4 regions of the Methylobacterium sp. Ger2507 genome follow, and region 1 is predicted to be linked to each of the others. Evidence: riboswitches for the same ligand, from Rfam matches in the RefSeq annotation. Region 1 holds a riboswitch; each other region holds the start of a gene.
What was found. Region 1 has a riboswitch for cobalamin ahead of ACV7NL_RS07455 (CbtB domain-containing protein). Riboswitches for the same ligand answer to the same signal wherever they lie in the genome.
Positions count from the first base shown of each region.

Region 2: linked by a shared signal. The riboswitch ahead of ACV7NL_RS12130 (TonB-dependent receptor) and the one ahead of ACV7NL_RS07455 (CbtB domain-containing protein) in region 1 are both predicted to bind cobalamin.
Region 3: linked by a shared signal. The riboswitch ahead of ACV7NL_RS23835 (TonB-dependent receptor) and the one ahead of ACV7NL_RS07455 (CbtB domain-containing protein) in region 1 are both predicted to bind cobalamin.
Region 4: linked by a shared signal. The riboswitch ahead of ACV7NL_RS17305 (TonB-dependent receptor) and the one ahead of ACV7NL_RS07455 (CbtB domain-containing protein) in region 1 are both predicted to bind cobalamin.

Region 1 is NZ_JBUYVC010000001.1:1,598,060-1,605,699, forward strand. Features, by position in the region: gene ACV7NL_RS07435 (DUF4349 domain-containing protein) at 1-326, opposite strand, end outside; gene cobW (cobalamin biosynthesis protein CobW) at 323-1,357, opposite strand; gene ACV7NL_RS07445 (DUF1636 family protein) at 1,354-1,830, opposite strand; gene ACV7NL_RS07450 (CbtA family protein) at 1,823-2,578, opposite strand; gene ACV7NL_RS07455 (CbtB domain-containing protein) at 2,606-2,782, opposite strand; cobalamin riboswitch at 2,856-3,048, opposite strand; gene cobU (bifunctional adenosylcobinamide kinase/adenosylcobinamide-phosphate guanylyltransferase) at 3,133-3,666, shown strand; gene cobO (cob(I)yrinic acid a,c-diamide adenosyltransferase) at 3,663-4,274, shown strand; gene ACV7NL_RS07470 (hypothetical protein) at 4,274-4,990, shown strand; gene ACV7NL_RS07475 (cobyric acid synthase) at 4,987-6,441, shown strand; gene ACV7NL_RS07480 (DUF3616 domain-containing protein) at 6,598-7,640, opposite strand, start outside.
Region 2 is NZ_JBUYVC010000001.1:2,620,054-2,627,693, reverse strand. Features, by position in the region: gene ACV7NL_RS12165 (alpha/beta fold hydrolase) at 393-1,223, shown strand; gene ACV7NL_RS12160 (hypothetical protein) at 1,284-1,430, opposite strand; gene ACV7NL_RS12155 (cupredoxin domain-containing protein) at 1,422-1,874, shown strand; gene ACV7NL_RS12150 (hypothetical protein) at 1,911-2,429, opposite strand; gene ACV7NL_RS12145 (hypothetical protein) at 2,762-3,196, opposite strand; gene ACV7NL_RS12140 (hypothetical protein) at 3,262-3,504, opposite strand; gene ACV7NL_RS12135 (hypothetical protein) at 3,747-4,337, shown strand; cobalamin riboswitch at 4,475-4,676, shown strand; gene ACV7NL_RS12130 (TonB-dependent receptor) at 4,783-6,933, shown strand; gene ACV7NL_RS12125 (glycoside hydrolase family 16 protein) at 7,179-7,640, shown strand, end outside.
Region 3 is NZ_JBUYVC010000002.1:45,245-52,884, reverse strand. Features, by position in the region: gene ACV7NL_RS23840 (PepSY-associated TM helix domain-containing protein) at 1-60, opposite strand, end outside; gene ACV7NL_RS23835 (TonB-dependent receptor) at 543-2,693, opposite strand; cobalamin riboswitch at 2,801-2,999, opposite strand; gene ACV7NL_RS23830 (TadE/TadG family type IV pilus assembly protein) at 3,477-4,115, opposite strand; gene ACV7NL_RS23825 (TadE/TadG family type IV pilus assembly protein) at 4,128-4,766, opposite strand; gene ACV7NL_RS23820 (TadE/TadG family type IV pilus assembly protein) at 4,818-5,876, opposite strand; partial or broken gene ACV7NL_RS23815 (IS5 family transposase) at 6,119-6,439, shown strand; gene ACV7NL_RS23810 (IS110 family RNA-guided transposase) at 6,694-7,640, opposite strand, start outside.
Region 4 is NZ_JBUYVC010000001.1:3,758,489-3,766,128, forward strand. Features, by position in the region: gene ACV7NL_RS17300 (PepSY domain-containing protein) at 1-545, opposite strand, end outside; gene ACV7NL_RS17305 (TonB-dependent receptor) at 545-2,659, opposite strand; cobalamin riboswitch at 3,113-3,316, opposite strand; gene ACV7NL_RS17310 (DUF2934 domain-containing protein) at 3,425-3,628, shown strand; gene ACV7NL_RS17315 (multicopper oxidase family protein) at 3,712-5,343, opposite strand; gene ACV7NL_RS17320 (hypothetical protein) at 5,668-6,171, shown strand; gene ACV7NL_RS17325 (efflux RND transporter periplasmic adaptor subunit) at 6,262-7,640, shown strand, end outside.

The DNA of each region.
Region 1 (7,640 bases):
CCGGACGGGCGTGAACTCTCGCCGAACGAGGCCGATATCAGGGTGCAGTCGAGGACCGTGTCGGTCACGCAGCGGTCCCGCGCCGCCGCGAAGTGCGCGCCGACGCGATCCGCCGGAAGATCGATGGTCAGTTCGTGGGTATAGGCGAGCTTGACCGCGGTTCGCGGCGCCGGGGATGCGGCGCTCACCGGCGCGCCGGCGGTCGCGTCCGACCGCCTGGCATCCCGGCAGCCCCCGATTCCGAGCAGGGCCGCGAGACCGAGGGCGGCGAGCGGCAGCCGGCGGAGCCCGGCCGGGACGGGCCGCAGGGCCGCGCGGCGATTCATCCCGCCAGTGCCTCGGCGACGGCGCCCTGGTCGAAGCCCTTCAGGCCGATGACGACGAGGCGGCCGTCCCGCGGCTCGGAGGCTTTCCAGGGCCGGTCGTAATGATGGCTGATCCGCGCGCCGACGCCCTGGACCACGAGGCGCATCGGCTTGCCGGTGACCTCGGCGAAGCCCTTGATGCGGAGCACGCCCGCGGTCTCGGCGGCGCGGGCGACGCGGATCGCCAGATCCTCGGCGGTGGCGGCGGACCGAACCGGGAGGGCCACCGAGTCGAAATCGTCGTGGTCGTGGTCCTCGCCCTCACCGTGATGGGAGGGGCGCGCGTCGAGGTCGTCCTCGGCCGCAGCCTCGAGACCCAGGATCACGCGCGGGTCGAGGCGGCCGTGCTCGGCCTCGACCATCTTCACCGCGCGGGGCAGGTGCCCGAGCACCTCGGCCCGAACCTTGGCGCGCCCGGCCTCGTCGAGGAGGTCGGCCTTGTTCATCACCACGAGGTCGGCGCAGAGGAGCTGGTCCTCGAACACCTCTTCCAGCGGGTTGTCGTGGTCGACGCTGGCATCGTCGGCGCGCTGGGCGGCCAGAGCCGCCGGATCGTCGGCGAAGAAGCCGGCCGCCACGGCCGGTCCGTCGATCACCGCGACCACGCCGTCCACCGTCACCCGCGAGCGGATGGCCGGCCACTGGAACGCCTGGACGAGGGGCTTCGGCAGGGCGAGGCCCGAGGTCTCGATCAGGATGTGCTCGGGCGGATCGGCCCGGTCGAGGAGCTTGTTCAGGGCCGGCACGAAATCGTCGGCCACGGTGCAGCAGATGCAGCCGTTGGCCAGTTCGACGATGTCCTCGTCGCCGCAGCCCTCGATGCCGCAGGCCGCCAGGAACGAGCCGTCGAAGCCGATATCGCCGAACTCGTTGACGATGATCGCGAGGCGGCGGCCGTTGGCGTTCTCGACCAGGTGGCGCACCAGCGTGGTCTTGCCGGCCCCGAGGAAGCCCGTGACGATCGTGCAGGGAATCTTGGCGACAAGAGTCATTCGGCGGCGTCCGGATGGGGGGGCGCCGCGACGGGCGGCGGGAATGTGGGCGGGAGCGGCGGCGGGAACGGCGGAATACGGGCGACGACGCCCTTGCGGAATTCCTGCGGCCGGGCCTTCCACGGTACGATGCCGTCCGGCGTCTCGGCATAGAGCGCGACGCCGTCCAGGATGATGCCGGCCGAGGCGACCGGATCGAGATCGCCGTAGACGTAGGTCCAGCGCCCCTGCGACGCGACCGCCACCGTGCAGGGCCGCTTGCACACCGAGAGGCACTCGACGCTCTCGACCGTGATGCCCGGATGACCGCCCGCGCTCACCGCCTCCTGGAGGGCGGCGAGCAGGCGCGCCCCGGCGCGTGGCTCGGAGACGTCCCCGGCCGCCCGGCAGGTGGCGCAGACGTAGAGCGTGACGGCGGCGCTGTCCGTCCGAGGCGAGTCTTTGGGTATCTGATCCTGCAACTGGTCAGGCATGGGCCGTCCGGGCCTTGCCGAACAATCCCCAGGCCCAGCCATAGGCCAGCCCGATCACGGCCCAGAACACGAAGGCGATGCCGAGCGAGCGTGCGGCGAACTGCGCCGCGTAGGCCGCCGGCAGGTTCGAGGCGGCGTGGCTGGTCTCCGGCGCGCCCGCGAGATGGGGGGCGACCAGGAGCACGATGCCCCCCGCGATGGTGATCGGCGCGCGCCGGATCGCGATGAGGTACAGCCCCATGGCGGTGGCGAGCGCCGTCATCACCCACCAGAACTGGCGGTCGGCGAGCGGCGCCGCCGCCATGCCGGGCAGTTCGGGCGCCAGCCCGAGAGCCGGTGCCAGGGCCACCGCGAGGAACCCCCCGATGGCGAAGCGCAGGCCGGTTTCGGGGCTGGGCTCGCGGTTGCAGGCGAGCAGCACGGCGCCGAGCAGCAGCGCGTAGCCGACGCCGCCCACCAGGGTGGCCAGCGCCGTGAAGGCCATGCGCGGCAGGCCGGGGCCCGGCTGCCAGTCGGGCGCCACCTCGCCGCCCGCGACCGAGGGGTCCTTGGTGCCGTGATCGTGACCGCCGTGGATGCGCACGACCAGGGAGGCGGGCGACAGGCGTGCGGGATCTGCCGAGGCCTGCGTCTCGTAGCGCTCGGCCGCGATGATGAGCGGCGAGGTGAGCGCGAGCTGCAGGCCCGTCGCGACCACAGCCGCGAGGAAGCCGGCGACCAGGGCCGCCGACACGAGCCGGATGATCATGGGGGTGTCTGCCTTAAGCGGAGGCGCTCAGTGGCAGGGGAAATTCTGGCTGTGGCGGAAGTCGTGCGCCGCATTGTGCAGCGCCATCGCGGGGGCGAAGCCCGCCATGAACACGAGGCCGAGGCCGAGGAAGGCGGCCACGAGCACGGCGCCGAGACGCTCGTTGGTGCGGGTGCCGGTCAGGACGAGGGTGTTGGTCGACATCGGTTCATCTCCTGGCCGCCCCGCCGGCGGCCGTCACGGATCGATCGGGTGGACGGAAGGTCCACGCTCGATGGCAGGTCCACTCTCGGCGGCAGGTCTCCTGGCTCGCGGGTCGCTGGTCCTGCCGCCTTCCCGGATCGCTCCAGTGGCCGATGGCAGTCCCGTCTCCGCTCACAGTTGCGGGGGCAGCTGCGGTTTCAGGGTCGCCCCCTCACCGCATTCCCTTTTCACCCCGTCGCCGGGGCACCGTCCGATCCACGCTTCTACGCGGTTGCCGTCGCGCTGACAACGCGGCCCGGATCGGATTCCGGCCTTTGACCCGAGGGCTCGATTTCGGGCACAGGAGGCTCATGCCGAACCTCCCTCCCAGACTGACTCTCGTGCTCGGCGGCGCGCGCTCCGGCAAGAGCGCCCACGCGGAGGGGCTGATCGAGGCCTGTCCCGCCCCCTGGCTGTACCTCGCCACGGCGCAGGCCTGGGACGACGAGATGCGCGACCGAATCGCGCTCCACCGGGAGCGCCGCTCGGCCGACTGGATCACCCGGGACGTGCCGATGGACCTGGCCGGGGCGGTGGCCGCTGCGCCCGGGCCGGTGCTGGTCGATTGCCTCACCCTCTGGCTCACCAACCTGATCCTGGCCGAGGCCGACGTGGAGGCCGCCACCGCCGCGCTGTTGGCGGCCTGCGCGGCGGCGCCCGGCCCGGTGGTGCTGGTCGGCAACGAGGTCGGGCTCGGCATCGTGCCGGACAATGTGCTGGCCCGCCGGTTTCGCGACGCCGCCGGGCGGCTGCACCAGCGCCTCGCGCGACAGGCCGACCACGTCGTCTTCCTGGTGGCGGGCCTGCCCCTGATCGTGAAACCCCAAGCCGGAGCCACCCCATGACGGACGCCGTGAACGACGCCGAGCGCCATCGCGAAAAGATGGAGAAGCGCAAGGCGGTGCAGGACGCCGAGGTCGCCGGCAAGACGATCGAGAAGGGGCTTCTCATCGTCAACACCGGTCCCGGCAAGGGCAAGACCACGGCGGCCCTCGGGCTGATGCTGCGGGCGCTGGGCCATGGCTGGCGCGTCGGCGTGGTCCAGTTCATCAAGGGCGCCTGGGACACGGGCGAGAAGCACGCGCTCCAGGTCTTCGGAGACCGGATCGACTGGCACACCCTCGGCGAGGGTTTCACCTGGGAGACCCAGGACAAGGCCCGCGACATCGCCGCCGCCGAGCACGCCTGGGCCAAGGCCCTCGACCTGATGGCCGATCCGACGATCCGCCTCGTGGTGCTGGACGAACTCAACATCGCGCTGCGCTACGATTACCTGGACCTCGATGCCGTGGTGGCGGCCTTCCGGGCGCGCCGGCCCGACCTCCACGTCATCGTCACCGGCCGCAATGCCAAACCGGCCCTGATCGAGGCCGCCGATCTCGTCACTGAAATGGGCTCCGTGAAGCACCACTTCGCCGCCGGGGTGAAGGCCCAGGTGGGAATCGAATTCTGATGCGCTTCGCCCTCAGCCCGGTCGGGCTCCTTATCCTGTGGGGCATCCATCCGGCCTGCGCCGAAACCGCGCCGGCCTGGCCGGCCAGCTATCTCGGCCGCGTCGAGGCCCTGGCGGTGGTGGAGGGCCTGAACGCCCGGCTGCTCGCCAGCCGCTCCGCCACCGCGACCCTCGAAGGCTGGTGCGCCGAGCACGGCATGGCCGCGACGCCGCGGCTCGCGGCGAATCGGCAGCGCGGCGCGGACAAGCCCGCCTCGGAGGAGACGCGCCGGCGCCTGAATGCCGGCCCCGACACCGTCCTCCGCTACCGTCAGGTGCGGCTCGCCTGCGGCGACCACGTCCTGTCCGAGGCGGACAACTGGTACGTGCCCGAGCGCCTGACCCCGGAGATGAACCGCCTGCTCGAGACCACCGACACGCCGTTCGGCCGGGCGGTCCAGGCCCTCGGCACGACGCGGCAGACCATCGGGGCGGAACTCCTGTGGCAGCCCCTGCCGCAAGGGTGGGAGCAGGCCCCGCCCCCGGCGGCGACCTGCGGCAACCTCGCGATCCCCGACCATCTGTTCCGGCACCGGGCCGTGCTCTTCACAGCGGAGCGGGTGCCATACTCGGAGGTCGTCGAGACCTACGGTGCCGCCATCCTGGCTTTTCATCGCGTCGCGCGGCCGGTCGATCCCGACTGCGCCGCGCCCCCGCCGGCGCGGCCTCAGCCATGACCCGCGCCATCATGATCCAGGGCACCGGCTCGGATGTCGGAAAGTCGCTGATCGTCGCCGGTCTGTGCCGGGTCTTCGCGCGGCGGGGGCTGAGCGTGCGGCCGTTCAAGCCGCAGAACATGTCGAACAACGCCGCCGTCACCGCCGATGGCGGCGAGATCGGGCGGGCGCAGGCGCTGCAGGCCCGGGCGGCCGGGGTGGCGCCGTCGGTGCACATGAACCCGGTGCTGCTGAAGCCCCAGAGCGAGACCGGGAGTCAGGTCGTGGTCCAGGGCCGCATGGTCGGTACCGCCAAGGCGCGCGACTACCAGGCCTGGAAGCCCCGTCTCCTCGGTGCGGTGCTGGAGAGCTTCGCGCACCTCAAGGCTCAGGCCGACCTCGTGGTGGTGGAGGGCGCGGGCTCGGCCTCGGAGGTCAATCTGCGGCGCGGGGACATCGCCAATATGGGGTTCGCCCGGGCCACCGGCACGCCCGTGATCCTGCTCGGCGACATCGACCGGGGCGGCGTCATCGCCAGCCTCGTCGGCACCAAGGCGGTGATCGACGCCGAGGACGCGGCGATGATCCGGGGCTTCCTGGTCAACCGCTTCCGCGGTGACCCGACCCTGTTCGCGGACGGGATGGCCACCATCGCGGAGGCGACCGGCTGGCCGAGCTTCGGGCTGATCCCGCACTTCCCCGACGCGGCGCGCCTGCCGGCGGAAGACGCCCTCGGCCTCGCCGGATCGGCCCCCGGCGGCACGCGGCGCAAGGTCGTGGCCGTGCCGGTGCTGCCGCGCATCGCCAATTTCGACGACCTCGACCCGCTCCGGGCCGAGCCCGACGTGGCGGTGGTGCTGGTCCGCCCGGGCGAGGCGATTCCGGTCGCCGACCTCGTGCTGCTGCCGGGCTCGAAGACCACCATCGACGATCTCGAATTCCTCTGCGCCCAAGGCTGGGACATCGACATCCGCGCCCATGTCCGGCGCGGCGGGCGGGTGCTCGGGCTGTGCGGCGGCTACCAGATGCTCGGCCGGCGCATCGACGACCCGCACGGCATCGAGGGGGAGGCCCGCTCCGTCGCCGGCCTCGGCCTCCTCGACATCGAGACCGTGATGACGCCGGTCAAGCATCTCTCCGCCGTCACCGGCACCAGCCTGCCCGACGCGGTCGCGTTCTCGGGCTACGAGATGCATGTGGGCGACACCACCGGGCCGGACACGGCGCGCCCGGCGATCCGCCTGCGCGACGGGCGCCACGACGGGGCGATCTCGGCCGACGGGCGCGTCACCGGCACCTACGTGCACGGGTTGTTCGCCGACGACCGCCAGCGCGGCGCCTGGCTCGCCCGCCTCGGCGCGGCCCCGAGCGGCCTCGCCTACGAGGCCGGAATCGAGGCGGTGCTCGATCGTCTCGCCGATCATCTCGAAGCGCATGTCTCTTGCGACGCGCTGCTCGCGCTGGCGTCGTAGCGACGGAACGGACTTGGCTCACCGCCGGGTCCGCGCCGAATGGGCTCGGCGAGGAACGACCCGACGCCGCCCTCATCCGAGATGGACGCGCGCCTCGCGCACGCCGCCATCTGCCCTGAGATCCTGTTCCTCAGGTCCCTGTGGCGCGTCGCGCTCCTAAGGAATCGCCACCGCGTATTCGCGCGGGCCGCCGTTCAGCACGCTGTCGAACACCACCAGCACCCGGCCGGGGCCGAGGCGGACGATGCCCTCGGGCTTGCCCCGGGCTTCGTCGCCCTCCAGCGGCGCGAGGGTGCCGAGCGGCGTGACCCGGCCCGAGGGCAGGTCCGCCAGGAACAGCCCGTAGGGCACGGACAGGCCGTTCCGGGTCGGCCCCGAGAGCACGAGGAGGCGCCCGTCCGGCAGGGCGGTGAGATCGCGGATGCCGGCATCAGCGCCGAGGGCGAGGGGGATCGTCACGGGCTTGGCGACGAGCGGCGCGTCGCCGGGCGCGAACAGCGGGGCGACGGGCACCGAGACCAGGAAGGCCGTGCCGTCCAGCACCGGTGCGCGCAGCCCGGCATAGAGCGTGTCCCCGATCACCGCGAGGCCCTCGACGTTGAGGCCGGACAGCGGCTTGCCGCCCTCGCGCGGCTCGAGGTCCTTCAGGGCATAGGCGCCCACCGTGTCGGCGGTCCGCAGGGCGTCGTTGAGGCGGTAGGTCGTCTCGACGCGGGCCTCGGTGCCGTTCGGGTTCGGGCGCAGGCGGGCGAGGAGGCCGGTGGACAGCTTGAACTCGCGCCCACGCCGGCTGCAGCCATGCGAGCCGGTGACGTAGAAATCGGGGGCGGCATAGGCCACGGCCTCGCCGTCCATCTCCCGGTAGGCGCCCTGACCGAGGGTGCATTCGCCCGTGACCGGAGGCGCGCCGACGGCGGATTTCGGCGGCTTGCGGCCGACGATGTCGATCACGGCCCCCGGCGTGAGGGTGGTGCCCTGGAGCGTGGCGAACTGGGCGCCCGCCGCCTCGTCGTCCACCACCATGCAGGTGCGTGGGCCGGCCTCGGCCGGCGCACAGGCGATGCCGCTGATGTCCTCGGCGGGCTTGCTCCTGTGCTTGGTGATCTCGCCCGCCAGCCCCTCGGCGACGGTGTAGGTCCTGTCGACCGGATGCAGCACCTGCGCCCAGGCCGGGCCTGAGAGCGCCAGCGCCGAAGCGG
Region 2 (7,640 bases), 1.0 Mb from region 1:
GGGAGAGGAACCCTCTACCTTCGTATGGTTTCGCCCGTCGCCCGCAGCTTGTATCGCTTTGGCCGGGTCGCTTTCGCCGACGACATCGACGCTGCCGGCAAGACGATCTGCGATGATACCGTCAGACATCATCGGCGATACACACGAAGACTGCATGATCGGGCGGATCGAATTCTCCATCCCGAAGTCGCAATTCCGAACCCTGTCGTCGGTCTGCGGACGGAGACCGGCTGATCGCGAAGGCCCGGGCCTGTGCCCTCAGCGTCCAGCCGGGCACGCCTCCCGTTCGCGCCGGCCAGCCCGAGCCGGCACCCGTCAAACAGGGCTTCGTCGGGGCCGCGGGACAGACTTCACCCCACCACAGAGTTCACCCTCGAGGAAGGACCGAGACCATGGATTTCCTGACGACACGGGACGGCACGCGGATCGCCTACAAGGACTGGGGTCCCAAGGACGCGCAGGTCATCGCCTTCCATCATGGCTGGCCGCTCAGCGCCGACGACTGGGACAACCAGATGCTGTTCTTCGTCAACCAGGGCTACCGGGTGATCGCGCATGACCGCCGCGGCCATGGCCGCTCCTCGCAGACGGCGACCGGCAACGAGATGGACACCTACGCCGCCGACGTCATCGAACTCGCCGCGGCCCTGGACCTGAAGAACGCCGTCCATATCGGTCACTCGACCGGCGGCGGCGAGGTGGCGCGCTACGTCGCCCGCTCGGAGCCCGGTCGCGTGGCCAAGGCGGTGCTTATCGGCGCGGTGCCGCCCGTGATGGTGAAGTCCGAATCCAATCCCGGCGGCTTGCCCCTCGCCGTCTTCGACGGCTTTCGCGCCGCGCTGGCGGCCAACCGGGCGCAGTTCTACCGCGACGTGCCGGAAGGCCCGTTCTACGGCTTCAACCGAGAGGGCGCGAAGGTCTCGCCCGGCGTGATCGACAATTGGTGGCGCCAGGGCATGATCGGCGGTGCCAAGGCCCAGTACGATTGCATCAAGGCCTTTTCCGAGACGGATTTCACCGAAGATCTGAAGGCGATCGCGGTGCCGGTCCTGGTGATGCACGGGACCGACGATCAGATCGTGCCGATCGCCGATTCGGCGATGCTCTCGCACCCCCTCCTGCAGCAAGGCACGCTCAAGACCTATGAGGGCCTGCCGCACGGCATGTGCACGACGCATCCGGAGATCATCAACCCGGATCTGCTGGCCTTCGTGCGCGCCTGAGGCCATCGGGCGAGCCACGCCGCGAGACCTCGCCACCTGTCAGGGGGCCTTGCCGACCTGTCAGGGGGCCTTGCCGACCTGCCAGGAGGCCTTGCCGACCTGCCAGGGGGCCTTGCGGCGTGCCGCCGCAAACCGGAACTCCCGGACTCCCGCGGCCCTTTCCTCGATATCCAACACGGAACGGTCGAGGTCAGTCACATGCGCCATGGTTTGCTCGGATTGAGCGCGCTCGCGGTCACGTCATTCGCCACGGGGGTCTTCGCGCAGAGCAAGCCGTTGCCGCCCGCCTCCTCCGATGTGATGCCGCCCGTCGAACTCACCATCCGGATGGAGGGGGGCAAGCCCGTCTGCGCGCCGGCCGAGCTGAAGCTTCCGGCCAACACCAACGTCGAGCTCCACATCGTCAGTCAGGCGGCCGAGCCCGTGACGATCACGGCCCCGGGGCAGTTCGAGAACGCGAACGTGCTGCACGCCGATGGCGATCTCGTCCATGTGGCGAGCGAGAAGGGCTATCTCGTCAAGCAGAACGGTAAGGGCGTTCTGCGCATCCGCACGCTCAAGGCCGGGCAGGAAACCTATGCCTGCACCAGCAACCGGAACCAGAAGGCCCCCTTCGAGGGCAAGCTGGTCCTCACCGATCCGGCGGGATAGCGCGCGAACCGGGCCGCCTGAGACGCGCCGGCGGGATCACAGCGCTTCGACGGACATCCGGAAGCTGTCGAAGATCGCGTTCAGGTCTGTGGCATAGCGGGTCCCGCCCTGGGGCAAGGCCCAGACGCTGACCAGGAGTTGGCGCTTGTTCGGGTCCTTCGGCGAAACCGCGACGTAGCGCAGAAGGGTTGGTTTGCCTTCGTAGGTCGCGGGAACGTCCGTGATCTTGAGGAAATAGGTCGGAAAGTCCTTCTCCTCGATATTCGCTTCGCCGGTGACCGTCACGCCCCGGCGTTTGAAGTCGCTCTCGTGTTCCGCGAGGAGCTCCTTCAGCTCGGCCGGCCTGAAGCTCTCGAACCAGACGAAGACCTCCGCGTCGGACGTCTTGGCCTGGATGCCACGCTTGATCGCCGAGGATGTCCAGCCGGCCGGGAGGTCCACCGTGACCGGTGGTTGTCCGGGGACGACCGTGACGGGTTCGGCGATCGCGACGGCGCCCATCAGCAGGACGGCGAGGGCGGCCACGCTGGCGGATTTCGACAGGCTTGTTGTCACGGGCTGACTCCAGGGCAAGGTCAGGCTCTGTGTAAAGCATCGCCGAGACGGGCGCTTCTGTATTTTTGCTGAAAAAATCCTCCGGATCGGAGTCTATTCGGTTGGATGCGAACCGAGATTAGTCAAAAAGACCGATAAGTCTTGCGCTCGGACGAGGCTGAGCAGATTTGGTCATGGAATCAAATCGAGCGGCATCGTCGGTGGAGCACAAGGTATCGCGGCGGCCGATCCGGTCCTCGATCAGGGGACAAACCGTTCCGCACCGGAATCCTCGTCTTGACGTCCTGTCGCGCTGTCTGATGTCCTGTTCGAAACCAGCCGTTCCGCGCGTTTCAGGGGCTGGGATACGGGCCGCGAAACAGGTCGCCCAACGCCTTGCGCCGGAACAGGGTGCGCCAGCGCCGGCGTTGATGCTCCGGTCGGTCGTGGTTGATGTGGCAGCGCTGGCAGAAGGCCGCGAGGTTCTTCGCGGCGTTGTTCGCCGTATCGTGGTCGCGGTGGGCCGTCGCCAGGACCACGCGCGTCGTCCGCACGGTTCCCAGCACGTCGTCGATCCCGACCGCGAGGCAGACGAACCGCCCTGCCCCATCGCGCCAGGCGCTGGCATCGTCGTCCCACCAGCGCCCATCGCCGAGATGGAAGACCCGCCGGCCATGCGGCCGTCCGCAGGACTCGCACCGGCCCCGCGCGCGGGTGAACCGGATGACGGCCGACAGTTCGGGCCAGTCGATCGGATAGAAGAAGCGATGCTCGCGGCGGATCGGCATGGTCGGCAATGGTCACGGCACGATTGGCGCTGGCAAGCGCCGGGTTCGACCGGCGGCGCTGAATTTCAGCCGGAATGGCTGGAGGGCGCCTGCCACTGCACGCCGGCATGCTCGCGGATGTCGCCCGCCGCGCTGCCGGTGTCGGCGTCGCTGGCCCAGCCGCTCGGCTCCGCCACGTCGAGGATCTCGTCGTCCGGATAGGCGGCTTCGAGAAACAGCCTGGCTTCGCCCTCGGCGGCGGCCCGCACGGTCACCAGCGGTTTGGGTCCCTCGGCGGTCCTGATGTTGGCGATGAACAGCTTCGTCATGTCCGATGTCTCCCGGCGGTGATGACCGCTCACAGAGGGCGGTGACGGGCGAACAGCAAGAGGGCCGGCATCGATCGGCCGCTCGCGGGGGCGAGCGCCCGCGCCGCCTCGGTGTCCGAGACCGGGGTCCCCGCGGGATCGGGCCGGGCACTGGATCGTCAACCAGGGCGTGCATTCCGCCACCGAAACTCGCGGATCGTCTCAACCAGACCGAAACCTCCGGGCGCCATGCTGTCCGGCGGATGATCGCCCCACGTCGCGCGATCGCGCTTGGATGGGGCCTGAGCCAGATTTCCAGACGTCGCTTCTTCCTCCAACGGGTTTCCTGCCGGATTTCGGGCCAAGCCCTGAGGCCGCTGGCCGTCGACGCCGAGTTCACCCGCGACAACGTCGACACGGCCTGTCAGGCCCTGTCGTTGAAGCTGGTGAACCTCGTCGAGGAGGACGACGAAGGCAGCTATGCCTTCCGCCTGACGCGGCCGGGCCTGCTTCTCCTCAACGGCCAGATCGAGGCGGCCGCTGCCCTGATCGACCAGGGCTTTGGTTTGCGCCGGATCAAGACACCGCCCCTCTGGGGCGCGCTCGGCAGCAAGCTCCGTCCGGGCGGACCCGGCATGTCCCTCAAGGGCAGCGGTCCGAGGGCCTACGCCACCCAGTTGATCGTGGCGGTCGCCTCCGGACACGCGATCGTCGCCGGGGACGTCGTCCGGGGCAATGCCAATGGCCCCCGCACCTGGCTGGAGGACGAGTCGGCGCCCCGCGCCGAACGCCAGATCGGACCCTCGCCGCTGCGAAGCTGGAGCCCGGATCAGGATCGGGATCGCCCGCTCTGATCGGAGGGGCGGCCGCCCATCCAGCCTTCACCCGGCTGTCCCCGACCCACCGGCGCTGGGCTTGGCCCTGGCTGTCGCACAGGGAGCACAGGACGCCGATTTCCCGCGCGTTCGATTGACGCTGTCGGGCTTCGTCTGGTCTTCTGACCTCGGACGGTTCCTCGGATCGAGGATCAAAAGGGAACGCGGTGCGGGCGAGAGCCCAACGCCGCGGCTGCCCCCGCAACTGTAAGCGGCGAGCCCATCATCAACACGTCACTGGGTGCCCCGGCACCTGGGAAGACGATGAGAGGGCGGTGACCCGCGAGCCAGGAGACCTGCCGTCCATCGTGGTCACACGCGAAACGCATCGGGCGGGGTGTCCTGGTGGGTGTCGGGGCGTTCGCATGCGGCGAACGGACCGACCTCGTCGCGGTGACGTGCCACAGACGTCGCCCGAGGTCCCATGTCGCCCGCCCCGTCACGGCCCCCCTACCGAACGCTCCTTCTGGTCTCCTGCGCCGGCCTGGTGCCTTACGGCGCGCAGATCCGGCCGGTCTCTGGCCAGGCGGCCGAGGCGAACCTGGCTGAACTCTCGGTCACGGCGGAGGCATCGGCGCCGCCCGGAACCGGACCGGTCGCGCAGGCGGGCTTCGTCGGCGGCGTCATCGGCATCGGCGGCGGTCTCAGGCCCGTCGATGCGGCGAGCGCGGGGGTGATATCGGGTGCGCAGATCAACAGCCGCCCGATCACCCGACCGGGAGAGGTGCTGGAAAGCGTGCCCGGTCTCATCGTCACCCAGCATTCCGGGGAGGGGAAGGCCAACCAGTTCTTCCTGCGCGGGTTCAACCTCGACCACGGCACCGACATCGCGCTCTCGATCGACGGCATGCCGGTCAACATGCGGACCCACGCCCACGGACAGGGCTATGCCGACCTCAACTTCCTGATCCCGGAACTCGTCGGCGCGGTGGAGTTCCACAAGGGTCCCTACTTCGTGCGCGATGGCGACTTCGCCTCGGCCGGTTCGGTGCGGATCGACTATCTCGACAAGACCGACCGCAACCTCGCCCTGACCTCCTTCGGCAGCTTCGGCTACAAGCGGGCGCTCACCATCGCGTCGGCACCGCTCGGGCAGGGCACCCTTCTGGTGGCGGGCGAGGCCCAGACCTATGACGGCCCCTGGGACGTGCCGGACCGTCTGGCCAAGCTCAACGGCGTCGTCCGCTACAGCCAGGGCACGGCCCTGGACGGCTTCGCCCTGACGGGCATGGCCTACTGGGCCCGGTGGAACGCCACCAACCAGATCCCGGAGCGCGCCGTCACGGAGGGGATCATCGGCCGCTTCGGCGCCCTGAACCCCACGGATGGCGGCGACACCGGCCGTTTCTCGCTCTCCGGACGCTGGAGCCGGACGAGCGACGCCGGCATCACCCGGGCGAACGCCTACGTCATCCGCTATGGGATGAACCTGTTCAACGACTTCACGTATTTTCTCAACGATCCGGTCAGCGGCGACCAGTTCCGCCAGCGCGACAGCCGGGTTCTGGGCGGCGGCGAGATCAGCCACATGGTCCAGGGCGACCTCTTCGGGTTGCCGATGGAGACCGAGATCGGGCTTCAGACCCGCACGGACTCGATCCGCGTCGGCCTGTTCAACACCACCGCGCGGCAGGTCCGCTCGACGGTGCTGGACGACCGGGTGCTGGAGGCGAGCGCCGCCCTCTACGTCGAGAACCGGGTGCGCTGGACCGATTGGCTGCGCACCAGCGTCGGTGTCCGGGCCGACGGATTCACCGCCGATGTCCGCTCGGACACGCCGGCCAATTCCGGCACGGCACGGGACGGCATCGTCAACCCGAAGCTCGGCCTCGTGCTCGGTCCGTGGTTCGAGACCGAGCTGTTCGTGAATTACGGCGGCGGCTTCCACTCCAACGACGCCCGCGGCGTCACCGCCACGGTCGATCCGACGAGCCCGCTCTTCAACATCAGCCGCTCGCCCTTCCTCGTGCCCTCGACCGGCTCGGAGATCGGCCTGCGCAACCGCAGCATCGCCGGGCTCGAGACCGCCGTCGCCCTGTTCCAACTCGATTTCGCCTCCGAGAACCTGTTCCAGGGCGACAGCGGCACCACCGAGCCGAGCCGCCCCACCCGCCGCTTCGGCATCGAGTGGACCAACCGCTACGCGGTAACGCCCTGGCTCTCGCTGGAGGGCGACCTGACGGTCACCAACGCCCGCTTCTCGGACCGGGACCCGATCGGCAACCGGGTGCCGGAGGCGCCGACCACCATCGCGTCGGCCGGATTCACCTTCGGTGCGGGTCCCGGCTGGTTCGGTTCGATGCGCTTTCGCTACTTCGGGCCGCGTCCGCTGATCGAGGACAATTCGGTGCGCTCGAAAGCGACGGCTCTCCTGAACGGACGGATCGGCTACGCCTTCGACGACGGAATCAGCCTGTCCCTCGACGTCTTGAACCTGACCAATGCCAGGGCCGACCAGATCGCTTACTTCTACACCTCGCGCCTGAGCGGCGAAGGCCCCGCGGGCGTGGCCGACCCGCATGTCCATCCGGTCGAGCCCACCGCGTTTCGCCTAACCCTCGCGGGGCGCTTCTGAAGCCGCGCCCGCGATGTCCCTGCCGGGATCTTTGCGATGCGACGCTGTCGCTGTCCTTCCGAAGAAACGGGAGAATGCGCGATCCCGCTGGCGCCATGAGATCGCCGCGTTGTGACGTCGTCGTGGCACCCCTGCGCCGGCCATAGGCCTCCCTGCACTGGCTCGGACCCTTGCGGCGCCCTATCAAGGATGGGGGCGGAGGCCCGTCGGCGTCAGTGGTCCGGCATCGTTTCGAGGATACTGTGATGTTCCAACGCTTCGCCTGTCTCGTCGCCGCGACGCTTGCCGGCACCGTCCTGGCGCAAGCCGCTCCGCTGCCCGGCAAGATCGATCCGGCGACCTTCGGGGCTCCGACCTTCGACGAGCGCTGGCAGACGCTCGATGCCTCGGAGATGGCGAAGAAGCCCCCTTCCCCGACCCGGTGGCGAACCGTGCTCGGCTCGGGCGGTCCGACGAAACTCGAGTACCGCTCCGGCAGCGCCGGCAGCATCTACGTCGACCCGAGCTTTACCGGCGTGAAGGACGACAAGGTCCTCGACACGCCGCTCGGTCTGAACCCGTTTAAGCTCGATCCGGGTAAACACCTCACCATCCTGGGTTCGAAGATACCCGAGAACCTGCAACCGCTCGCGCATGGAAAGCAATTCATGGGCGGCGTGCTGACCACGCGGTTCAGCTTCTCGCAGCTGTTCGGGTACTTCGAGATC
Region 3 (7,640 bases), on a different contig from region 1:
CGGGTTGGCCGCAGCCATGGCGCGCAAGGCCGCCGCGTCACCCTGGAGGGTCTGGGACATGGGTTCGGGTCCGGGTCTGAGCGATCTGACAAGACGGATCGATCAGGCAGTCGGCGGACCTCGTGGACTGACGGACTGATCGGGTGGCGCTCGTGCGGCTCTCGGTTCTCCCGCCCGCCAGGTGAGGGGCGCCGCATCGCCGGGCGACCAACGCAGGGCGACGAAGGCGAGAACTGGAATGGGCGCCACGACGGCATGCACCAGGGTGCAGCACGTATGTCGACATGGCAGGCCCTCGTCCGCCGGAGCGTCGGTTCCGGCGTGCTCGGCACAGATGACCTGGTGGAAGCTGACCTGGGAGACGGGCGCCATCGAGCCCAACAGTGCCTGCAGGCATAGGGCGTAGAGTACGGCCACGGCGATGACCGCACGGCAGACGCCCCAATCTGGCCGCCAAGCGCGCATGGTACGGGCGTAAGGCGCAGTTTCATCCTTCGTCAACGGTGTAGGAGCAACGCGACCGCTATCGGCCGGCATGTGACCTAAAAGCGTCCTGCCAGGGTGAGGCGGACGGCCGTCGGCTCGACCGGGTGGAAGTGGCGGTCAGCGACGCCGTCCGCCCCCTCGCCCGGCAGGCGCGAGGTGTAGAAGTAGGTGATCTGGTCGGCCTTGGCGTTGGTCAGGTTCAGGATGTCGAGGGACAGGCTAACCCCATTGTCGAAATTGTAGCCGATGCGGCCGTTGAGGAGCGCGGTCGGCTTCGAACGCACGGAGTTGTCCTCGATCAGGGGGCGTGGCCCGAAGTAGCGCAACCGCATCGAGCCGAACCAGCCCAGGTCCTCGCCGAAGGTGATCCCGGCCGAGGCGATCGTGGTCGGTGCCTCCGGCACTCGGTTGCCGATGGGGTCACGGTCTGCGAACCGGGCGTTCGTTACCGTCAGGTCGCCTTCCAACGAGAGCCAGGGCGTCACCGCGTAGCGGTTGGTCCACTCGATGCCGAACCGGCGAGTAGGGCGGCTCGGCTCTGTCGTGCCGGTGTCGCCCTGAAACAGGTTCTCGGAGGCGAAATCCAGTCGGAACAGCGCTACCGCCGTTTCCAGCCCAGCGATGCTGCGGTTGCGGATGCCGATCTCCGAGCCCGTCGAGGGCACGAGGAAGGGCGAGCGGGCGATGTTGAACAGCGGGCTGGCCGGATCAATCGTGGCGGTAACGCCGCGCGCATCATTGGAGTGGAAGCCGCCGCCGTAGTTCACGAACAGCTCGGTATCGAACCAGGGGCCGAGCACGAGGCCGAGCTTCGGGTTGACGATGCCGTCCCGCGCCGTCCCCGAGTTGGCGGGCGTATCGGAGCGAACGTCGGCGTAGAACCCATCAGCACGGAAGCCGATGCTGGTGCGCAGCCAGTCGGTCCAGCGCACCCGGTTCTCGTAGTAGAACGCCGCGCTCGCCTCCAGCACCCGGTCGTCAAGCACGGTCGAGCGATACTGTCGCGCGATGGTGTTAAAGAGCCCAACCCGGATATCGTCGGTGCGGGTCTGCACCCCTATCTCGTTCTCCATCGGCAGCCCGAACAGGTCACCCTGGAAGGTGTGGCTGACCTCCCCGCCGCCGAGCACCCGACTGTCGCGCTGGCGGAACTGGTCGCCGTTCACTGGATCGTTGAGGAAGTAGGTGAAGTCGTTGAACAGGTTCATCTGGTACCGGATGACGTAGGCGTTCGCCCGCGTGATCCCGGCCTCGCTCGTCTGGCTCCAGCGCCCGGAGAGTGAGAAGCGGCCGGTGTCGCCGCCATCGTTGGGGTTTAGGGTCCCGTAGCGGCCGATGATACCCTCCGCCACGGCGCGCCCCGGTATCTGGTTCGTGGCGTTCCACTTCGCCCAATAGGCCATGCCGGTGAGCGCGAAGCCGTCGAGGGCCGTGCCCTGGCTATAGCGGACGACGGCGTTGAGCTTGGCGAGGCGATCCGGCACATCCCAGGGGCCGTCATAGGTCTGGGCCTCGCCTGCGACTAGTAGATTGCCTTGACCGAGGGGCGCGGACGCGATGGTGAGCGCGCGCTTGTAGCCGAAGCTACCGAAGGAGGTTAGCGCGAGGTTCCGGTCCACCTTGTCGAGGTAGTCGATCCGTACCGACCCAGCGGAAGCGAAGTCCCCATCCCGGACGAAGTACGGTCCCTTGTGGAACTCCACTGCGCCAACGAGTTCCGGAATTAGGAAGTTGAGGTCGGCGTAGCCCTGGCCGTGGGCATGGGTGCGCATGTTCACCGGCATGCCGTCGACGGAGATGGCGATGTCGGTGCCGTGGTCGAGGTTGAACCCGCGCAGGAAGAACTGGTTGGCCTTCCCCTCCCCGGAATGCTGGGTGACGATGAGCCCCGGCACGCTCTCCAGCACCTCGCCGGGGCGCGTGATCGGTCGGCTGTTAAGCGCCGCACCGGAAATGGTCCCCGCACTCGCCGCATCAACCGTGCGCAAACCGCCGCCGATGCCGGTCACGCCACCGACGTAGCCCGCACTAGCCGCAGGTCCGGTGATGCCGGCCACAGGCGTCTCGGCCGTCACCGAAAGTTCGGCGAGATTGGCTTCTGCAGCCTGAGAGGATGCTTGCTGTGCACGCGCCCCTGGGGACGAAAGGATGGCACAGGAAGCCAGAAGAAGCGTTCGGGAGGCGGTGTGTAAGCGAAGGGGGGACATGGGACCCTGGGCGACGTCTGTGGCACGTCACCGCGAAGACGCCAGCCCAGATGCCGCACAGCATCCGTCCCGACACCCATCAGGACACCCCGCCCGATGCGTTTCGCGTGTGACCACGGCTGACGGCAGGTCTCCTGGCTTGCGGGTCGCGGCCCTCTCATCGTCTTCCCAGGTCCGGGGACCCAGTGACGTGTTGATGATGGGCTCGCCGCTTACAGTTGCGGGGGCAGCCGTGGCTTCGGGCCTTCACCCTCACCGCGTTCCCTTTTGATCCTCGTGAGAGGAACCGTCAGGCATAAGGGGCATCACAGAACGCTACAGCGTCAATGCCGTCTTGGGTGTTTCCGGCCAGGTGTTGTTAGCGGGTGACAAGCTTCGGCCTACGAGTGCTTCAGTTCGTTGGCGGGCTACGTCTGCTGTCTGAACTCCCCAACCTAAAAGCGGACCGGCCAAAATTCACCCAACCCAGTCATTCCAAGGTGCCTCTCCGCTAGCCTGCCTCGCAAAAGCAGCTCGTGCGCCAAGCGCATAGCTCAGCGGTGTCGGATATCCGATCCGATACCCGACATCCTGCAGACATGCGTTCAACGCAAGCCGATGGCTTATGTTCGTCAAAACGCATCATTCTAACTATATCATAAATATCTATTGTCATTTTGAAATAGTCACCTAAATTTAGTCAAACATTTTATTTGATATAGATTAGAGTGAGTTGAAATCTACCCTCAGTTCATTATCCTGAGATTATCAGGAGCATGTTTTATCCATGCCAAGAATTTTATATTACTGTGGACATTCTACACCGTTAGGAAGGATAATTTCATTATAAGTGTTTGTTTTATAAGTTTTACCCAATCGGACCGGCCATACAACGGCCGATTTGAACGTGAAGTTGGTGTTTATGCTGCCTGCAAACTTCATAATTCCACTCCCAAACACCGGAGCGTAGGGCATTTGTACTTCAGCCAGGATGTATCGCATACCTAGGACGCGGAAGCCCGGGGGAACAGATAAATCGCCAGCAAGTCCAACACTTCGGACCGTTGCATTACTAGATGCAAAGCTGGAGCAAACGCGAGGATTACTACCAATGTTTTTAAGATCTAGACCCAGCGCACTGACTGTTATTTTTGCAGAGCCGCTCACAAATGGTCGTAAAACCAGTTGCGAGCTTGCTATAATATCGTTCATTGCCGCAGTCGTGACCGGTGAATTCGTAGCCGCTTGTGAGGTTAGGTCTGCAAGCGTTCGTGCCAACAATGCTACTTTGCGTTTGTTATCCAACGCTCTACTAAATTCCAATGAGCCCAAGAGTATTGCAAGAATGAGCGGCAGAACAAGAGCGAACTCTATTGCAGACACAGCTCTCTTATCGGCACAAAACCGAAATAACAAAGCCATGGTATAGCGATACGGAGGCATTTTAGAATGTTTCTATGTGCATGGCGATCCGGATGACGTGTCGTAAGGCTCTGTTCGTAGAACTACTGTCGACATAATCAGCCGAGATCCATCACCAAAACTTGAGAAGCCTAGATTTAAAAATCTGAACGCCACAGGATATTTCAGTGCTGCTGTGATGACTACAATTTCTCCAGGTTTTGAGCATGTGTATTTTGTTCCAAAATCTTTGGACCAAGTGCCTGTTTGATTGTCGAATGCCACGGCAGACTGACTAGAAGCGAATGAGGTGCTCGTGGATACGTCGATTTTTAAATCTGAACAGCCAAACACTCTGCCGCTATTTGGTACGGTGGTTCCACAGATGCTATCTTTTAAGCTTTGAATTAATGCGTCTGAAGACTTTTCACTTTTGTTCGCAGTTTGGAAATTACCTGTATAAATGATGCGAGCCGCTTTTTGCAGAGAATCATCCAGGTTCTGACTAGCCCAGCTGATAAGGCAGATCTGAAAGATTGCTCCTACAAGTATTATGAAAGGAGCTGAGACTAAAGCAAACTCGACTGCAGACGCACCATCTACATTTTCAGCAAAGCTACGAAAGCATGGCCTGCTTTTGAATGCTCTTGCATGTCGAAGCTCACATAGGCACCTAACGCACACGGGGATCATCCAGAATATTCAACGTCATTATAAAAAGCTATTATGGATTAATTTTTAGGCCTACTCGGTTATTCGGATTTTTTTGTCAACTACTCTGACTTGCTTGGGACAGGTCACGATAACGCGAATGTCATCATAATCCTGGTCTCCGCCTGGGCGATCCTCCCATCCGTAATACATGTACTTCCCCTCCTCGCAGCTTCCTTTCGCCACAGCCGGCGTTCTGCCTGTTCTACGATCAGGGATCGTACCGCCAGATGACTTGGGGCTGCAGTCTTTAAGGCTATCGCAAACAATGGTTTCTAGCATTGGGTACTTAACGACATCAACTGTCGCATTGGTTCCCATGTTGCTGCCTTTCATGTTCATTGTTTGCACGCGCGTTCCGGTATCTATGACGATATCCGTGTAGTAATTATAGGTATCTGAGCCAGTTTTATTCCACTTCAAGGGTGTTGTGCGGGCATCGCGAACGTTGCGGAGCATATAGCTAACCGCTTCGTTCTGGCCACATACCGGAATCTTGCTCATGTCGTAGTTGGATGGTGGCGATGCGTTGTCGGCAATCGGTGTCAATCCCCGGCGACCAGCATCGACATCCTTTTGCCTCTTGGGATCAGACGAATAGCAGTAGATGTACACGCGATTGTAGTCGTCAGCTTCGGGCGAGAGCTGTGTCAACGTTGGCGCAGAAGTTTCATAGACGGGGGCCACTCGGTTGACTGTCGTTGCCGTGCTGACGACAAGCTCTTTGGGCATTCCAGGTAAGAGGTGTATGAGTGACGTCTTCATTGTCATAGAAACGGTAACGCGGTAGTTTGAGCCGTCAATCCATTTGCCTGTAATCTTGAATCCGCCTGTTGCAGTCTGATCCCCTAAGCTTGTGACCAGCTGAGAGTTAGCAAGATTAAATGCTTCGGTAGCGGCCGTGACTGTATCGGCATTTGCGACTAGTAATGCTGTCGCATCTGCAACGGACGCTTCAACGGCGCGGATACGGACAGCATTGCCGTAGTCGATCGCGGCGCCTCCGGCACCGAATAGAACTGGTAGTGCAAGAGCAAACATAACAACTATGTTGCCGCTTTCGGAACGTACGATGCAGGATGTTCGTGGCATGGTTCGATCGTTTCTCCGAAAAACATCCTGTATTCAAAGATAGAAGGATATTTGCCAAGCCGCCGTTTACATATTCTAAATCACACACGGATTCTGAACGGCGTGTTGAGCTGTGTGGTGCGGAATCCTACCGCCTTTTAGTGAATGAATTTGTCTGTTCCTTAGGGTGTGAACCGAACCAAGACGTTGCGAGAGTTCTGGTTTTGTGATTCAGAGCCGCCGTTTGCAGCACGGAGGCGGCGATGGTGGACCTGTTCTGGCTCTCGGATGAGCAGTGGGCGGTGATGGAACCGTTCATGCCCACGAACCAGCCCGGGCCAGAGCGGAACGATGATCGGCAAGTCATCTCTGGCATCCTGCACGTGCTGACCTCAGGCTGCCGCTGGCGCGACTGCCCGGCCGCGTATGGTCCGCGCACGACCGTCTACAACCGCTTCAATCGCTGGTCCCGCCGCGGCTTTTGGCGGGCGATGTTGAGGGCGCTGGCCAAGAGCGGATGGGCGGGCGAGGCGGCCGCCATCGACAGCACCTACGTCAAGGCGCACCGCTCGGCGCATGGCGGTAACGTATGGCCCGCCCCGTCCGCAAGTGGCTTATGATCCGCTGGTCTGAGCAGTCTGCATAAACGTATCCGGCCTTCCGGCGATGCCGTTGGCCAAGATGGAGATCCGCGCGTCCTGGTCCTCATAAAGGGGTCGGCGTCGAGCGCCATTTTCCGCCGGAGGCTTCCAGAACACCGATCGACTGTCAGGCCATCTTCCTCTCGCCGCTCGCAGACATGGTGAGGCCGACGAAGGCTTCGCCGACCAAGCTCGGTTCAGGCAGCCACCGCCGCCGGCTCATAGACGCGTTCGTGGCGCAGCAGCGCCCAGACGGTCCGGGCCATCTTGGCTGCCAGCGCGACGACGGCGGTGTTGGCGTGCGCCCGCGCCAGCAGGCCCCGTAGCCACTGGCCGATCAGCGTATCGCTCTTGCGCAAAGTCGGCATCGCGGCCCGTGCGCCCTGGATCAGCATCTTGCGCAGGTACTTGCTGCCGCGTTTGGTGATCCCGAGGAGGCGTGGTCGTCCGCCCGTTGTGACCTGACGCGGCACGAGGCCGAGCCAGGCCGCCAGATCACGTCCGCGGGCGAAGGTCGCCACATCACCGATCGCCGCGACCAGCGCCGTCGCGTTGAGTGCACCGATGCCCGGGATGGTGGTGAGCCGGCGGGCGCTTTCGTCGGTCCGGGCCTGTTCGGCGAACTCTGCGTCGAGGGCTGCGATGCGTCCGTCAAGGGACTGCCAGCGTTCACGCACGTCCGCCACGAGGATGCGCATCCGTGGCGTGAGGTCAGAGACCGCCTCGGTATCGAGCAGATTTTCCAATCTGGCGGCGAGCTTGGCGCGTCCCTGCGGGACGATGTGACCGCGCTCCAGAAGAACGGCTCGGATTTGGTTCATCAGGGCCGTGCGTTCGCCCACGAGCTGGTCGCGCACCCGGTGCAGGGTCTGCATGTCGAGCTGTGCCTCCGACTTCAGCGCGACGAACCGCATGGTCGGACGCGTCGCAGCCTCCGCGATCGCCTCAGCGTCGCGGTCGTCATTCTTCTGGGCTTTGACGTAGGGCCGCACATATTCCGGCGACATCAACCGGATGGTGTGACCTTGAGCGGCGAGCGCCCGGCCCATGTGATGGGCGCCACAGCACGCCTCCATGGCGATGATGCAAGCTGGAAGCGTTGCGCCAAAGGTCATCACCGTCTCGCGCCGCATCCGGCGTCGCA
Region 4 (7,640 bases), 2.2 Mb from region 1:
GTGTCGAGCACGACCGCGCCGGTGCGGGCCGAGACGTAGAGCTCGGTGCCGGACGCGTCGCCCGGCGCCACCACGTGGAAGGGGCGCAGAGGGTCGTAGCGGTCCCGCACCGTCCATTGGTCGCGCCGCACCGCCCGCACGGTGGCGCCCGGCGCGAACGACGCCACGGCCGCCGCCGCGTCGATGGGGCCGAGGGTCTGCCCGGTCTCGGCCGAGACCGCGTGGCGCGCGCCGTCGCGGGCGGTGACCTGATAGACCGGCGCCCCGCCCCGCATCGACAGGCTGAGGCCGCCGGGGGGCGGGTCGAGCCCGGCCCGGGCCAGGGCCGCGTCGGGGCCGAGATGCACCCGGTCCCAGGCGATGGGCGCGAGATGGGACAGGCGCTCGGCCTCGGTGAGGGCCGGGAACGCCACGTAGAGCATCACCAGCCCCGACAGCACCCAGGTGGCGAGGAACAGCCCGGTGACGATGCCGAGCCAGCGATGGCCGAGGATCAGCCAGCGCTTGACGGGCTTCAGGAGCGCCCGCGTCGAAGAGGCCCGCATCAGAACCGCACGCTGTAGGCCACCTCGAAGGAGCGCGGGCGGCCGAGCAGCCAGTTGGTGCCGACCCCGTTCACCGCGTTGCCGCTGATCGCGTAGATCTCGTCGAAGAGGTTGTAGGCTCGCAGGGACAGCCGCGAGGACGGCGTGACCTGGTGGTCGAGACCGGCATTGACCAGGGTGTAGGCCGGGCGCTGCGCCTGGTTGCCGAAGTCGCTGAAGGTCTCGCCCACGTGCTGCAGGCCGATCCGGGCCTCCCAGGCGGGGGCGAAGGCCCAATTGACCCAAAGGTTGCCGACGCGCTCCGGCACGTCGATGGGCTGGCGTCCGGCATAGGAGACCACTGCGCCCCCGACCCTTTGGTTGAAGGCGTCGTACTGGGCGTGGAGAAGGGCCACGTTGGCGTCGATGCGCCAGGCCTCGAACAGGTGCAGGCTCAGGGCCGCCTCGACGCCGAGGGAGGATTGCTGCCCGACCTGGGTCGCGAGCGCCGCCTCGCCCGGCACCCGCGTGATCGGATTGTCCTTGACGATGCGGTAGCCGGCCAGGGTCCACTCGGCCCGGCCGTTCCAGGCGACGCCCTTGGCGCCGACCTCCACCTGCTCGCCGGTGGAGAGCTTCAAACCGGACAGATTCTGCGACAGCGAGATCAGGCTGCCGACCGGATCGGTGGCGGTGGCGTATTGGGCGTAGAGCGCCAGCAGGGGGGTCGGGTTGTAGACGGCGCCGAAGCGGTAGCTGAGCGCCTGGAAATCCTGCTCGAAGGCGGCGCCCGTGACGAGGTTGGTCCGGTGCAGCACCGGCGCGTCGTAGCGCATGCCGGCCAGCAGCGAGAGCTGATCGGACAGGATCAGGCGGTTCTCGGCGAAGACCGAGGCCTGGCGCGTGTTGGTGACGTAGGCCGGAGTGGCGCGGCCATTGGCCGGGAACAGACCCGGGTCATAGGCGAAGGGATCGACGCTGGTGGTGAGGCCGCCGCCCTCGGAGCTGAAGTTGTTGGTGTGCCGGAACGCGATGGCGTTGACGTCGAACCCGGCCAGGAATTCGTTGCGGAATCCGAACACTGTGCCCCGGACCGTCGCGTCGAGGCGATTCCCGATCTGCTCCTGGCTGTGATAGATCTCGGTGTAGGCCGAGCGATCGATCCGCCCGGTATCACGGTTGAAGGCGTATTGCTCGATGTCCCGCCACTGGCGCCGGCTCTGGAGCCGGTAGGCGGTGTTGCGGATCGTGATGTCGGCGCTCGGCGTCCACTCCGCTCGCAGCTGCGTCCAGTTGTCGGTCCAGAGCATCTGGGCGTCGCGGACGTTGTAGTTGTTGAACCGGATGGCGTCGCGGATGCGCCCGTCGATGAGCGGCGTGCCCCAGTAGCGGGCCGGCTCCTGGTAGCCGAAATCATGGCTCAGGGTGATGGCGAGGTCCGGATTCGCCTGCAGGGTCAGGGCGCCCGAGACCGCGAGATTGCGGAAGTCGCCGTCCGGCGCGATCCAGCCCGCGTCGCGGTTGCCGCTGATGTTGAGGCGGTAGGCGAGCGCGTCCCCGATGGGACCGCCGGAATCGAGGGCCAAGCGCGCCAGACCATCCGAGCCGACGGCCGCGCGCGCCACGTTGAGGGGCGTGAAGACCGGCTTCTTCGTCACCACGTTGATCACGCCGCCGATGGCGCCGTCGCCGTAGAGCACGGAGGCCGGCCCGCGCAGCACCTCGATGCGCTCGACGTTCCAGGTGTCGAACGGGAAGGTGACGGTGCCCGCCCCGACGAACAGGCGGGTGCCGTCGTAGAGCTGCTGGATCGAGTTCGGGCCGGCGAAGCCCCGGGCCGTGAAGGCGCCGTTGCCGTTGCCGGGGGCCGCCACCGTGGTGATGCCGGTGGCGTTCTGGGTGACGGCCTCCGCCACCGTGTTCTGGCCGCGCAGGCGCGTGGTCTCACCCGCGATCACGTCGACGCTGGCGGGGGTTTCCAGGGGCGTCAGGCCGAGGCGGCTGGCGCTGCGGCTCGAGCTGCGCAGGTTCAGCCCCTCGGCGGGCGGCGGGCCGCCGCGCCCGGAGCCCGCGACCTCCAGGGTCTCCAGGGTGACGGCCGAGTGGGATTCGCCGGGCGCGGCGTCGGCCGGCATCGGCAGCAGGCCGCCGAGCAGGGCCGCGAGCGGCCAGGATGTGAGGGGCCGGGATATCGGGGGCCGGGATATCAGGGGCAAGACGTGGCCCTGCCGTGCGCGTCGGGCGCGTGGGGATCGGGACGGGATTTGGGCGAGGGCCATGGGACAACCGGGAAGGGGCGCGGGCATCGGCCAGGGCCGACGAGCCACCTCTGCTAAAGCGAATGTTATAATGTTACAATCGCTGAGTGGTGCCGGACGCGACGTTGTCCGCAAGCCAGCCGTCTTCGGACCGCGCGGGGCGATCGGACGAGGCGGACGGGAGCGGGACGCGCGGGCGCAGACGGGCATCGACGGGACGGCTGACGCGACGGGTCGCGCGGAGTGGCACGTCACCGCGAAGAGGTCGGTCCGTTCGCCGCATGCGAACGCCCCGACACCCACCAGGACACCCCGCCCGATGCGTTTCGCGTGTGACCACGACTGACGGCAGGTCTCCTGGCTCGCGGGTCACCGCCCTCTCATCGTCTTCCCAGAGGCTTGCAACCCCCAGTGACGTGTTGATGATGGGCTCGCCGCTTACAGTTGCGGGGGCAGCCGCGGCGTTGGGGCAGAGCCCCGCACCGCGTTCCCTTTTGATCCTCGATCCGAGGAACCGTCGCGCCGAAGCTAGGCGGTTTCCGGCGCCGGCGTCAATCGACGGGGACGATTTGCCCCCGGGAGCGTTGGCCCCGCGGCGGGGGTCGCACCTGCGATCGCCGGTCACGAAGGAGCAGAAGCACGATGTCCGAGGATGGGATCACGTTCGAACGGGTCCGCGAGCGCGCCCACGAGATCTGGGAGCGCAACCACCGTCCCGAAGGCTTCGAGGTCGAGTTCTGGCTGATGGCCGAGCGGGAACTCCGCGCCGAGCAGGCCCGCCGCAAGCCGGCCGCCGACCGGACCGCCTCGGAGACGCCGCCGGGGGCCGACACGACCGCCCGGTGAGGCCGGCGTCGCTCGCCTTCGGGCGAGGATAGGCCGACGAGGCCCGCGGTAAGGCGCGTGCCGCCTGCTGGGACGGAAAACCGTCAGGATCGGACGTCGAGCACGCCCATCATGCCGAGTTCCTCGTGCTCGAGAATGTGGCAATGGTACATGCGCGGCCCCGGCTGGTCCTGGCGCAGCAGGAGCCGGACCGTCTCGCCGGGCACGACGTTCACGGTGTCCTTCCAGGCGCGATAGCCCGGGGTCCTGACCTGTCCGTCCTTCTCGTAGGCGACGATCTGGAACTGGGTTCCGTGGACATGGAACGGGTGATCCATGTCCGATTGGTTGACGATGTCCCATTGTTCGACCTGACCGACCTTCGAGACCTCGTCGATGCGGGTCATGTCGAAGCTCTTGTTGTTGATCAGGAACTTCATGTCGTGGCTGCCGGGCGGCTTGGCGGAGGCGGCACCGCCTTTCGCGGTTCCGCCGTGATCCATGCCCGGCATGGCGCCGTGATCCATGCCCGGCATGGCACCGTGATCCATGCCCGGCATGGCACCGTGATCCATGGAGCCCATGTCCTCCGTCAGCACGAAGCGGCGGGTGACGACCGGGGCCTGGAGCGGGGCGATCGCCCGCAGCATCTTCGGCAGCGGCGGTGGCGGCGTCGCCGGTCGTCCCGCCACGTTCGCGGTCAGCAGGACCTTGCCCGCTTCCTTCGGCTCCCCCGGTCCCATCCAGCCGCGCTCGTAGGCGAGTGTGGTCAATTTGGCCGGGCCGGGCTGATCGAAGGAGACGATGAGTTCCACCCGCTCGGCGGGGGTGAGCAGCACCTCGTCGACGGCGACCGGCGCCTCGACAAGGCCGCCATCGGTGCCGATCAGGGTCATGCGGGCGCCCGCGAAGCGCAGGCGCAGGTAGCGCGCGTTGGTCGCGTTGACGAGCCGGAGGCGGCGCTTCTCGCCCGGCGCCACCGTCATCACCGGATTGCTCTGGCCGTTGACGAGCACGTGGTCGCCGACGCGACCGTTCATCAGGTCGACCATCGTGCTGGGCGGCATCGTCCCGTCCGCCGCGATCCGGAGATCGGTGAGCATCAGGACCGTGTCGCCATAGGCGGCCGGAATCGGATCGGATTTCGGCTTGACCAGGAAGAGCCCGGCGAGGCCGCGATAGACCTGTTCGGCGGTGAGGCCGTGCGGATGCGGATGAAACCAGTAGGTCGCCGCACTGCCCTCGGGCAGGTCGAAGGCGTAGCCGTGTTCGGCCCCGGACGCGACGGGGTTCATCGGGTTGCCGTCCTGGTCGGACGGCACCGGCATCCCATGCCAGTGGATCGTGGAGGGTTGCCCCGGAATGCCGTTCTGGAACGTGATCGCGACCCGGTCGCCCTCCTGCGCCTCGATCACCGGATGGCCGCCGTCATAGAGCAGCACCGGCGTGTCGAGGCCCTCCGCGTAGCGGACCACGCCGGGGCGCGCCGCGATCGTGGCCTCGAATCGACCGGGTCGGGTCGAGCGGTTGCGGAGCCGGGGCAGCTCCTTCAACGGCTGCCCCTGCGGCAGGACCGGCGCGGTGCCGGCCATCGGTGCCATCGGCCCGCCCGGCCCGGCCCCGGCTCCCATGGGTCCCATGTTCCCCATGGCTCCCATGTCGTGCTTCATCTGAGCCGATGCCGGTGCGGTTCCAAGGACCCCCGCAAGACCTGCCAGGAATGTGCGCCGCTGCATGTCGGTGGTCTTTCGATAAAGCGGTCGCCCATGACGGCTGGAATTCAATCCAGCGGCCGTTCGTTGCGCGAACGAACCGGGTCTCGATCGCGGACGTAGCGGACCGATCGGCGCTGCCCTGGTAACGGGGCCGTCGTTTCGACGGCGATGCCTTCAGATGGGCCTCTGACCGAATCTTTTAGCCTCATCCTCCCGGCGATTGATAGAGCAGAGCCCATAACATTCGCGGCGTGATGAGATCTTTAAGGATAAAAATCGTCGGCCGATCCGTCATACTGAATTCCACCTATTTCTCGGTGTCAGGAAATGGTGTAACCAGCCCCTATGAGATTCGAGCAGCAACTCGTGCGCCTGATGGCGGCGGTGATCGTGATGATCATCGCCTACGTCGCGCCGTCCGCTGCTCAGGCTCACGAGGGCCATCCCCCTGCGGCGATGGCCCCCGCCCTGACGATGGCGGAGGCGCAGAGCGCGCCGGCCGTCGCGCCCGAATCTCCATTCATCGCCACGGCGGTGACCGTCGGTCCGGGAACGCACGCCCTGCTGGGAGCTGAAGCCCTGCTGGGAGCGGAAGCCCTGCTCGGAGTGGAAGCCCTGGTCCGTGTGGCGGGGCTGATCTCCGACGACACGGGGCGGGGCTGCTGCTCCGGTCCGTGCACGGGCACCCGCTGCGGAACCCCGATCTGCTGTGCGTCGGGCATCCTGTCGGCCACGGCCACCTTGCCGACGCTCGCCTACGGACGGGTGGTCCGCGTCTCCCGGCCGGTCGATCGCCGCCGCGGTCTCGGACCCGAGACGCTCTCCAGGCCCCCCAGACTCCTCGCGTAACGAACGGCGCCCCCGAGGCGCTCGACGGTCGGATCGTGCCCGCCGAAGGCGGGGGCACGCCCGGGATTTGAACGCGAGGAAGCTTCTCCCATGGTTTTTCGAATTGCCGCCGCCCTGGGCGCGGTGTGGCTGCTGGTCGGTACGCTGGCGGGTCCCGCGCAGGCTCATGAGGGGCACGACGACGGAGCCACGCCCGCACTGGTGATGACGTCCGTCGCCCCGCGCGGCGAGGCCGTCTCGGACGCCTTCGAGCTGACCGCCATCCTGCGGGATGCCTCGGTGACGTTCTACCTCGACCACTTCCGGACGAACCAGCCCGTCCGGGACGCCGTCCTGACGGTGGAGACGCCGGACGGCCAGCAGACGGCCGACAAGACGGCGGACGGGGCCTACGTTCTGCCCGTGCCGTGGCTCGCCAAGTCGGGCCTGCACGACCTGCTGGTGACCGTCACCGCGGGGGACGTGGTCGACATCCTCACCGTGCCGCTGTCCATGCCGAAGGCGGGCGCGTCTTCGTTGACCGCGGCGGCCACCAGCGGGCCGATGTCCGAGGGAATGGCTTCTCCGGTCGCCGAACTGAAGGCGCGCCTCGGCGCACAGAACCCGATGCTGATCGCAGCGGGCGCCTTCCTCCTCGGGGTGCTGGTCACCGGACTGACGCGAGCCCGGCGCAGCCTGCCGCTGGTGACCGTGCTGGCCGCGGCCCTGGCCGTCATCCTGGCCCTGGGCACGCTCGCCTTCGCCCATGGCGACGAGGATCACGGCGCGCCGGTGACGGGGGCCGCCCTGCCGGGTCCCGGAAAAGCCGCGACGGACCTCGCCCAGCGCCTGCCCGACGGCTCCGTGTTCGTACCCAAGCCGACCCAGCGCCTCCTCGACCTGCGCACCACTCTGACGAAGCAGAGCACCTTCCACCGCACCGTCGAATTGCCGGCCCGCGTCATTCCGGACCCGAACGCCAGCGGCGTCGTGCAATCCTCTGTGGGCGGCCGCCTGTCGCCGCCGCCCTCCGGGCTCTTCCCGCGGCTCGGCACGATCGTGAAGAAGGGGGACGTGCTCGCCTACGTGACGCCCCCGGTCCAGGCCATCGACGTCTCGGACATGCGCCAGCGCCAGGGCGAGCTCGACCAGCAGATCGACGTCCTCGCGCGGCGGGTGGATCGCTACCGCAAGCTCGCGACCACCGGGGCCGTCGCCCAGACCCAGCTCGACGACGCCCTCTCCGAACTGCAGGGAGCGCGGGACCGCCGCCTGGCCCTCGACAAGGTGCGCCATCAACCGGAGGCCCTGGTCGCGCCCGTCGACGGGGTGATCGCGCAGGCCTCCGCGGTGGCGGGCCAGATGGCGGCGGCCGGCGCCATGGTGTTCCAGATCGTGGACCCCGACCGCCTGTGGGTCGAGGCGCTCAGCTTCGACGCCCTGACCACGGCCCAGAACGCCACGGCCCGCTTCGCCGACGGGCGCACCCT